DNA from 2 places in the Oceanobacillus sp. FSL K6-3682 genome. Region 1 is predicted to be linked to the other one. Evidence: riboswitches for the same ligand, from Rfam matches in the RefSeq annotation. Region 1 holds a riboswitch; the other holds the start of a gene.
The links. Region 1 has a riboswitch for cobalamin ahead of MHH51_RS03605 (1-propanol dehydrogenase PduQ). Riboswitches for the same ligand answer to the same signal wherever they lie in the genome.
Positions count from the first base shown of each region.

Region 2: another riboswitch for cobalamin. It lies ahead of MHH51_RS20355 (ABC transporter substrate-binding protein); the one in region 1 lies ahead of MHH51_RS03605 (1-propanol dehydrogenase PduQ).

Region 1 covers NZ_CP150263.1:699,109-703,549, reverse strand. The annotation lists gene MHH51_RS03615 (histidine kinase N-terminal domain-containing protein) at 1-79, opposite strand, end outside; gene MHH51_RS03610 (response regulator) at 72-644, opposite strand; gene MHH51_RS03605 (1-propanol dehydrogenase PduQ) at 896-2,026, opposite strand; cobalamin riboswitch at 2,519-2,705, opposite strand; gene MHH51_RS03600 (fructose-1,6-bisphosphatase) at 2,815-4,441, opposite strand, start outside.
Region 2 covers NZ_CP150263.1:4,180,973-4,185,413, forward strand. The annotation lists gene MHH51_RS20350 (iron ABC transporter permease) at 1-793, opposite strand, end outside; gene MHH51_RS20355 (ABC transporter substrate-binding protein) at 783-1,781, opposite strand; cobalamin riboswitch at 2,040-2,219, opposite strand; gene rpoE (DNA-directed RNA polymerase subunit delta) at 2,427-2,936, opposite strand; gene icmF (fused isobutyryl-CoA mutase/GTPase IcmF) at 4,178-4,441, opposite strand, start outside.

The DNA of each region.
Region 1 (4,441 bases):
AAATAATTTCAATCTCTTTATCTGTCATTTCTGTATACTTCTTGCATAATTCCATAATTTTATCTATTTGTTTATTCATAAACAATAGCTATCGTCCTTGCAACTTCACTGATGGACTTCCTTCCATCCATACTCATTTTCCGGAGAAGCTTATAAGCCTCCTGCTCATCCAGATTTCTCTCTTTCATTAATAAACCCTTAGCTATATCAATAATCTTCCGGTCTTCCAGCTTTTGAGATACTTCCTGCACCTGCTTTTCCAGGGACTGGATCTTTTCTGCCCGTGATAAGCACATTTCCACTGTCGGAATAAATGATTTTTCATCCAGCGGCTTCACTAAATATCCAAGAGCCCCAATTTCTCTTGCTTTTTTCACAAATGCTTCATCGTAAAAAGCAGTAAGCAGCAATATACCTCCGGCAATCTTGTCATACATGATCTTCTTACTGGCCTTGAGTCCATCCAGTACAGGCATTTTTATATCCATGATAACGAGATCTGGACGTTGTTCCTGACAAACATCAATTGCTTCAAATCCGTCGGAAGCCTGTCCTACTACATTGTACCCGGCTTCTTCCAAAAGCTCCTGCAAATCCATCTTTGTAATAGGTTCATCATCGACTATCACAATTTTTTCATTCATATCCATACTCCTTAAACAGTATAATTCATTGTTGATTATTGATTATTGAAGAATTTAATAAGACTTCAGCCGTAAAAAATGCAAAAAAGGGGCATGAAAAAGATACATTCTTTTCCAAAGCCCCTTTGCTTTTATCATCAACTAACTGCATTCATTTGATTACTTATGCACGCCATTGTGCTTCTACAACCATTATATATTTGAAAGCACTTTCTTGCAAGCCTCTTTTACACTGAAGTCAATCCGCATAATTATCTTATCTTTTTTAAAATAGCTGTGATATCCTGAGGGGCCGGTTTAACAGGGTTCATATTTGTGCAGCTGTCGTTTAATGAAGCCTCTGCAATTTCTCTTTCTATCTCATCATTGTATTCCAATTGATATTCTTTTAAATTGGCAGCAATGTCTAACTTTTTCCGGAGCTTCTCTATTTCTTTAATAAGGCTTCTTACTCCGCTGGCATGATTTGCTGCAGGAAGATTCAATAACCGGGCAAGCATTGCATATCTTTCTGCTGCCGGAGTTATATACTGATGGTGATTTTGATGGATACCTGCATTAAAAGCAATGACGTGCGGGAGTAAAATAGCATTCAGACGGCCATGTGGAACATGAAACCTTGCCCCGCTGGCATGAGCAATACTATGATTGATCCCTAAACCGGCCGTATTAAATGCAAAACCAGCCAATGTAGAAGCATGATGAACTTTTTCCTTTGCTTCTTCGTCCTGTTCATTTTGATAGGATTTTGGCAAATAATCAAACAACAGACGAATGGCCTTCTCCGCCATGGCATCTGAAAAATCATTGGCATTTTTCGCAACATAAGCCTCTACAGCATGTGTTAAGGCATCCATCCCTGTATCAGCCACAATCGGTTTAGGGACAGTTTTCACAAGCTCTACATCTAAAATAGTCGTCTCCGGAATAAGAGAATCTGCTGTTAACGGGTACTTTACTCCTTTATTTTGATCCGTTATAACAGAATAGGAGGTTACTTCCGACCCTGTGCCGCTTGTTGTTGGAATAGCAAGAAGCGGGAGCTGGTCAATAGAATATACCTTCCTGGCGATATCCTTCATCGCTTTTGCCGCATCCATTGCCGATCCTCCGCCAATGGCAATGACAAAATCAGGCTCAAAATCCTTCATTGCCTCTACACCGGCAGCAACATTCTCTATCGGCGGATCAGGCACAACATCCGTAAATAACCGCCACACATTATCTCCTTCTGAAAGATACCCTTCTATTTTCTCCAAAATCTCTGTTTCTTTTAAAAAGGGATCCACAACAATGAAAATCCGTTTAGCACTAACTGTTTTCAAATAATCCAAAGCGTTCTTCCCGTAGTAAATATCCGTTTGAAAAGCCACCTTTTTCAAGAAAACTCCTCCTCATTTTTTGGCATAAAAAAAGGCAGAGGAGCTCTACAGAATTTATCATTCTGCAAAGCTCCTCTGCTTTTAAAACTACACGTCTTTGTGTTACCTGTAGTGTACTATTAATCTGTTAACCTTGTCAATTTTAATTTAGAAGCTGGAAGGTTCACCACTTCTTTGGAGCGAATCTTCCAGCATGGAAGGTATTACCTCTTTGTAATTACCTCTGTCCGAGCTGGTTACTTCTGCGTAACGATGCAGCCCCACGATCCATGTAAGGCTTTTTCAGCCTGCTGCATTGCAAGGCTCCCGAATGCTTAACAAACTTTTGGTTTCGCACAAACCAAAGTAAGTAGCGGCAATAAATGCTGTACATAGCACTTCTCGCTCTATACACATTAAAAAAACCCTCACCTGTCTTAAGTTGAGAGCAGCAAATAGAATTCAATTTGTATTCATTGAATTACCAGTATGCATCTCCTTTTCCCAGAAGGCAGCTGTGCATATTACTTTGGCAAGTCTCCTGACTCATGGCTGTCATCCACTCCGCCTTCCCGGAAGTATCCAGTGGCAATATAGAGTGAACCTACCATTTACAGTGGCCGGACCGTTCAGGATTTTCACCTGATTCCTTTTTAATCATTTACAGCATTGTAAATGAACCAAAATAAATTCCATATAAGTTTGTTAGATTTATTATATATCAGTTTCATACTTTTTCAAAGGAAAAGTTATCCCGGCTCTTTTCAACACAAAGACCAGGCATTCTAAATGCCTGGTCTTAACCCTATTTAATTAATATAACGATATGCCATCAGCTGATTCAGCATTTCAATTTCTTCTTGCAGCTTAGCTCCGATATTGGTTTCCCTGACCTTTTTCCGTTCCAGCTCTTTGTCTACCACCCGCCGGACAGATAAAACATCAGCACCATTTAATACAACATCTTCTTTTGAATTAAAATGCTGATGGGCAACGAGCTGCATTCCAAATGAATTATATAGTAAAGTATAGCCGGCGATACCTGTCGTAGATTGATAGGCTTTTGAGAACCCGCCGTCGATAACAATCATTTTCCCGTTTGCTTTAATTGGATTCTCGCCATCTATTTCTTTTACTGGTGTATGTCCATTAATAATATGCCCCTGACTTGGGTCCAGTTCAAATTCTTCCAGCATCTTACGGCACATTTCCACATTCTCACGTAAATAATAGTATGGATTTTTTTCTTCTTTATGAGATACCTTATCCGAAATAAAGTAACGTTCAAAAGTGGTCATAGCCCGTTTACCGAAGAGTGAAGAATATTCTCCTGTCCATAAATACCACACCATATCCGTCGCTAAATCATCTGTCAATTCTTTATGTGCAAAAGCATGGCGCAAATAAGACTCAAATTTATCCAGCAATTCTCTTCCCTTGTATGCTTTTCCCTCAATCTCCATCTGCTCCATATTTCCATTTTCATCAACAGGAATACAGCCATGAATTAATAGGTTTCCATTATATTTCAGATACAGACTTCCTTTTTTCATCAGGAAGTTCATATGCCTTTTCAGCTTCTCTGATTGCTGTACCGAGAGCAGAAGCTTATCAATGACTTCCTCTTCCTCTGGTAACAGCTTGGCAGGATCAGACGGGTCAATGGTAGAAAAACATGTGTTTTCCAGCGGATAAGTCTTCCCATATACCGTGATTTCCTGTTTCTCGTAATCCGTTTTTTCTAATACCAGCCTTTCTTCCATATTAAAGAAAGAACGACGTTTAATAATCGGGCTTTCCAGCTTAAACTGGATCATGGCAATTGCTTGGTGAATCTTCGTAATCTGTAATTTTTCCTGATCCGTAATATTCTGATCTGAATGTTTTTTAGGACGGAAAGCTGGATTATCTCCATAATACTTTTCCGCCAGGTTAAGTAATGGGCGTAAGTTAATACCATAAGCATCCTCTATGATATCTAAATTATCATAACGGGCACAGATTCGAATAATATTGGCCAGACAAACCTTAGAGCCTGCATATGCGCCAATCCAAAGCACATCATGATTGCCCCATTGGATATCAATCGAATGGTATCCAATCAGTGTTTCCATAATTTTATCGGGCTCTGGTCCACGATCATAGATATCTCCAACAACATGCAGGTGATCTACGACAAGACGCTGCGTTGTATAGGATAAGCCAATAATCAGCTTCTCTGCCTGACCAAGCGAGATAATTTTTTGAACAATCTTCTCATAATATGGCTTCTTATTTGTATATTCATCCGTCTTATACAAAAGCTCTTCAATAATATAGACAAATTGCTCCGGCAATGCCTTACGCAGCTTTGAACGTGTATATTTGGAGGAAGCATAGGAAATTAAATGAATCATATGATGAATTTTCTCTGCATACCATTCGTCTAACGCCTGC
Region 2 (4,441 bases), 1.4 Mb from region 1:
TACCTGAAACAGCTACTGCTGCACCTGTTAAAATAGAGCCCGCAGCCAGAATAAGCATTTTGCGTTTTTCTACATCTACTCCTAAATGCTGTGCCCGATCTTCTCCAAATGACATAGCATTTAATTCCCTTGTGTTCATCAGCAATAATAAACCGCCGATAATTAAAAACGGTAAAATAATTCCGACGTATTTCCAGCCGCGCATTGATACACTTCCCAAGAGCCAGCCGATTATTTGCTGCAGCTCTTGTCCTGTTAATGCAATAATCAAAGAAATAATGGATCCTAAAAAGGAGCTGAAAATAATCCCCGTCAGAATAATTGATTCGACACGCATTGTTTTATCAATTTTTTTCGCAAAAAAGAGCACAGTCATAATGGTCGCCAGTGCAGAAAGGATACTTAAGAATGGCAACGTATACATTCCCAAAAACGGGATGGAGATATTAAAAAATAAGGTTGATACCGCCCCGACAGATGCACCCGATGAAACACCGAGAATGTAGGGGTCAGCTAAAGGATTCCGCAATAAACCTTGAAAAGCCGCTCCTGCAATCGCAAGAGAGGCCCCCACAAGTCCCGCCAGGATAACCCGTGGCAAGCGTATATCATATACAATGCTGATGGACTTTGGATCGACATCATTACCTATAGGAAGATGAAATACCTCTGAACCGATAATTTTAACAATTTCAGGTATCGGGACAGAGACACTGCCAACCGAAATTGCTATCAGCATGGTACTGATTAAAAACGCTAATGAAAGCGTATATTTCAATAAATTACTCTTCATCAAAAAGCTCCGGATACACTGACTCAGCGATTTCTCTTGCTCCATCAACGAGACGAGGCCCCGGTCGGGACACTGTATCCGAATCAACATCATAAATTCTTTCATTTACCACGGCATCTACAGCATCAAAACCATCTCTTGAAGTCACTTCACCGATTGGATCTTCTACATAAGAACCATATGTTGAAATAATCACCTCTGGATTCAGCTCTATAATTGCTTCCGGGTCCATCTCAACCCAGCCTTCCTGATCACCGGCGGCATTATCTGCATGGATAATCTGCAGCAGCTCATCAAGGAATGTGTTCTGTCCGGCTGTATAGATATCTGGTGATGGAGAAATCTCAAAGAACACAGATTGACGATCTTCCTCTGCTACTTCTGAGGTTATTTCCTCTAATTCTGCAAAGTCAGCCTGCATATCTGTAACTAATTGTTCTGCCTCTTCTTCAGCACCGACAACCTGTCCAATATTGTCAATTGTCTCATAGGTGGTATCAACATCTGTTGCGTCTGCAACGGTGAACACTTCAATATCAGCGCCTTCCAGTTGATCTAATGCTTCCTGTGATGAAGCCACTAAAGATTCATGTGCTAAAACAACATCCGGGTCCAGGCTGATAATCACTTCAACATTAAATTCCATGCCGCCAACCTTATCAATATCAAAAACCTCTTCCGGGTATGTATCGTTATCAGAAACACCGACCACCTTATCTCCTTGTCCTAAAGCAAATGTAATTTCTGTGTTACTCGGCATCAATGAGACAATTCGCTCTGGTTCTTCCTCCAGTGTCACTTCATTATCTATTGCATCTGTTATCGTTAACGGATAAGCAGAATCATCTCCATCTGTTTCCTCTGCAGCTGATTCTTCATTTGTCGTATTTTCATCCGGTGCAGCTTCATTTCCGCTGTCATTATTACTGCATCCGATTAAGAAACCCGCTAATAAAGCCAGCAGCAGAACCTGTAAAAACTTTTTCATTTTAACTTCCCCCTTGATTTTAATGTATTTTTACATGTTCAGCCGTTTTTTATCATTGAGGAAGCACAGATGTGAAATGGCTTTCAAAAATTATTCTTTCTGCTAAGTATCCTGAATCAAATAGCTTGTATAGTTAGCAGATATCCAATTTTCACACTGGATTAAAATGAGCTATGCTACGCTAAAAAACATCTCCACGGCAAATGAAGATGTTAGAAAGATTCAGAAAAACGCTTCACCTTACTATCCTCGTAGAATTGGCTGGAACTAAAAATAGGCAGGTATCCTGGCTCTTGGTCATCACTCCCAGACTCCTTCCCATACATGTTTGTACAGTGGCTCGTTCTGTTCGCTCGCAATTACAGTGGCGGGACCGCGTTGGAATTGCACCAACTTCCCTTTATGATTTTAAAAATCACCTATTTTTATTTTATGTAATTGTTTTCTAAGTCTATTTTACAATGTTTTACTATGAAAGACTATAGAAAGAAGTGAGAGTTTATAAAAAGTTCACTTATAAGATATTATTCCTGCTAAAATAGAGTTTCATCAAAGCTTCCTTCCGCTATAAAAAAAGCTGGAACAAACTGAGTTCTAACTCAACTTGTTCCAGCTTTTTTATTCATTCCTTTTATATGAAACAGATTAGCGGTCGTCCTCATCATCATAATCTAATTCATCCAAATCGTCTTTACCGATGACATCATCTACTTCATCTTCAATTTCCTCCAGGTCTTCATCTTCCTCTACATCATCGAAATCATCCAGCATATCATCGATGTCTTCATCTGTTACATCTAAATCATCATCAATTTCTTCTGTTTCTACTACTGCTGCTGCTTTTTTCTTCTTTTTCTTACGTTTTTTCGTCGGCTCATCTGTAATTTCTTCTTCTGCCTGCTCTACTGGATACCAGCTTTTTAATCCCCACATACCAGATCCTAATGTTAAGTAGCGTCCGTCAACATTCATATCTGTGTAGAATTGTGCAATCATATTTTCCTTATCTTCTTCTGAAAAGTTTTTTAAATCTGCTATTTTAGAGAATAAATTTTGAAATGAGACTGCTTTATTTTCTTCCTTTAAAATAATGGAACCTAATTCAATCATGGACAAATTGCTGATTTCTTCTTGTGTCAATTCTTTCACGCTCACGTTCATGCACTCCTTTAAATATATAATTAAGGCTAAAGATAGCTATCTATGCTGCAAATAATTATTATATATGCGATTTTGTCACAATAAATCTATTTTACATTATAAACATATTTGAATGCAATTATCCAGTGAAAGTTTACGGTTCTGTATTCTTAAATAAGCTGAATAGTGATCACTCCGGAAAAACACTGCGCTTTCCCGCAGGAGTCTCCGTGTTTTTCCTACGTTAGATAGTTTCATGTCCATCTATCTTAAATTTTTACTAACCCGACAATATTGCTGCAGTTACTCGTTTCTATCGAAAACCATCGCTAGTCACTACTCTACATAATCATCTTTATTATGATAAACTCAAATTTCGCACTTTAAAAAGTAACTTCCTATCCATAGGAACAGGGGGTTGATCATTTCCTCCATATATCTGTTGACAAATATAGAAGGTAAAGTGTATAGCAACCGCTACGGCGGACCGTTTTGCTTTCCTAGGGGCACGCTCTTCAGCTAACTTTTGCCAAGAAGATCACTTGGCAAAAGTGGATCTTCAGATGGTGCTTAATCCCTCAGGAGTCAAAACGGTCCGCCTCCGCTAACAGGGTATTCTATACTAAAATAACTGAACAAATAAAAGGCGGATCTGACGGAACAAATTTTTCATGTTTTATGGTAAAGATGCTCAGTAATCCTTATTTTTGGTGCATGAAAGCTATTCTCGATATGATTTATTCATGTTGTCATGATTTGAACTGCTAAAAACCGTTTAAAACATCAGCATGATTGTTTATTTAGGCTAAAAAACGATGATTTCAGCTAACTTCATCAGGATATTATTTCTTCCATGCGCTGTAGAATCCTATTAGAGCGCAGGCCAACCACGTAGACTCCTGTGGGAACAGGGCGAGCTGAAGATCCACTTGAAAAGCGGGTTTCTTTTCAAGTTAGCTGAAGCCGTCCCCATGGAAAGCGGAGTGGTTGGCCGGAGCGGAAGTTATACACAATAACCTGTTCAAAAAATAAAAAGATGAGTTAACTAAAAGCAAGCATGATAATTGAGACCATGTACATCCTGGAACAACAAGGTTTATATGTTTATTCTTAGGTGCGAAAGTTGAGTGATAAACAAGAGCATGCAAGTTCCTATTTCAACTTATACAGTAAGGGAAATTAATCATAAACTATTCATTTTTATTATAAAAAGAACGTGAGCGTGGGTTTCATAGTTCATTATACTTTCAACGAGTTTACATATTACGCCGGTATTGTCCGCCGACCTCGTAGAGTGCTTTTGTGATTTGGCCCAGACTTGCGTAGCGGACTGTGTACAGTAATTCTGCAAAGATATTTCCATCTGTTACTGCTGTCTGTTTTAATCGTTTTAAAGCTTCTTCTACATTATCTTGATGCTCTGTCTGAAAACGGCGCAGTTCTTTGATTTGATGCATTTTTTCCTCTTCTGTTGCCCGGGCAAGCTCCATTGAGTCAATATCTTCTTCAGATGGAGGATT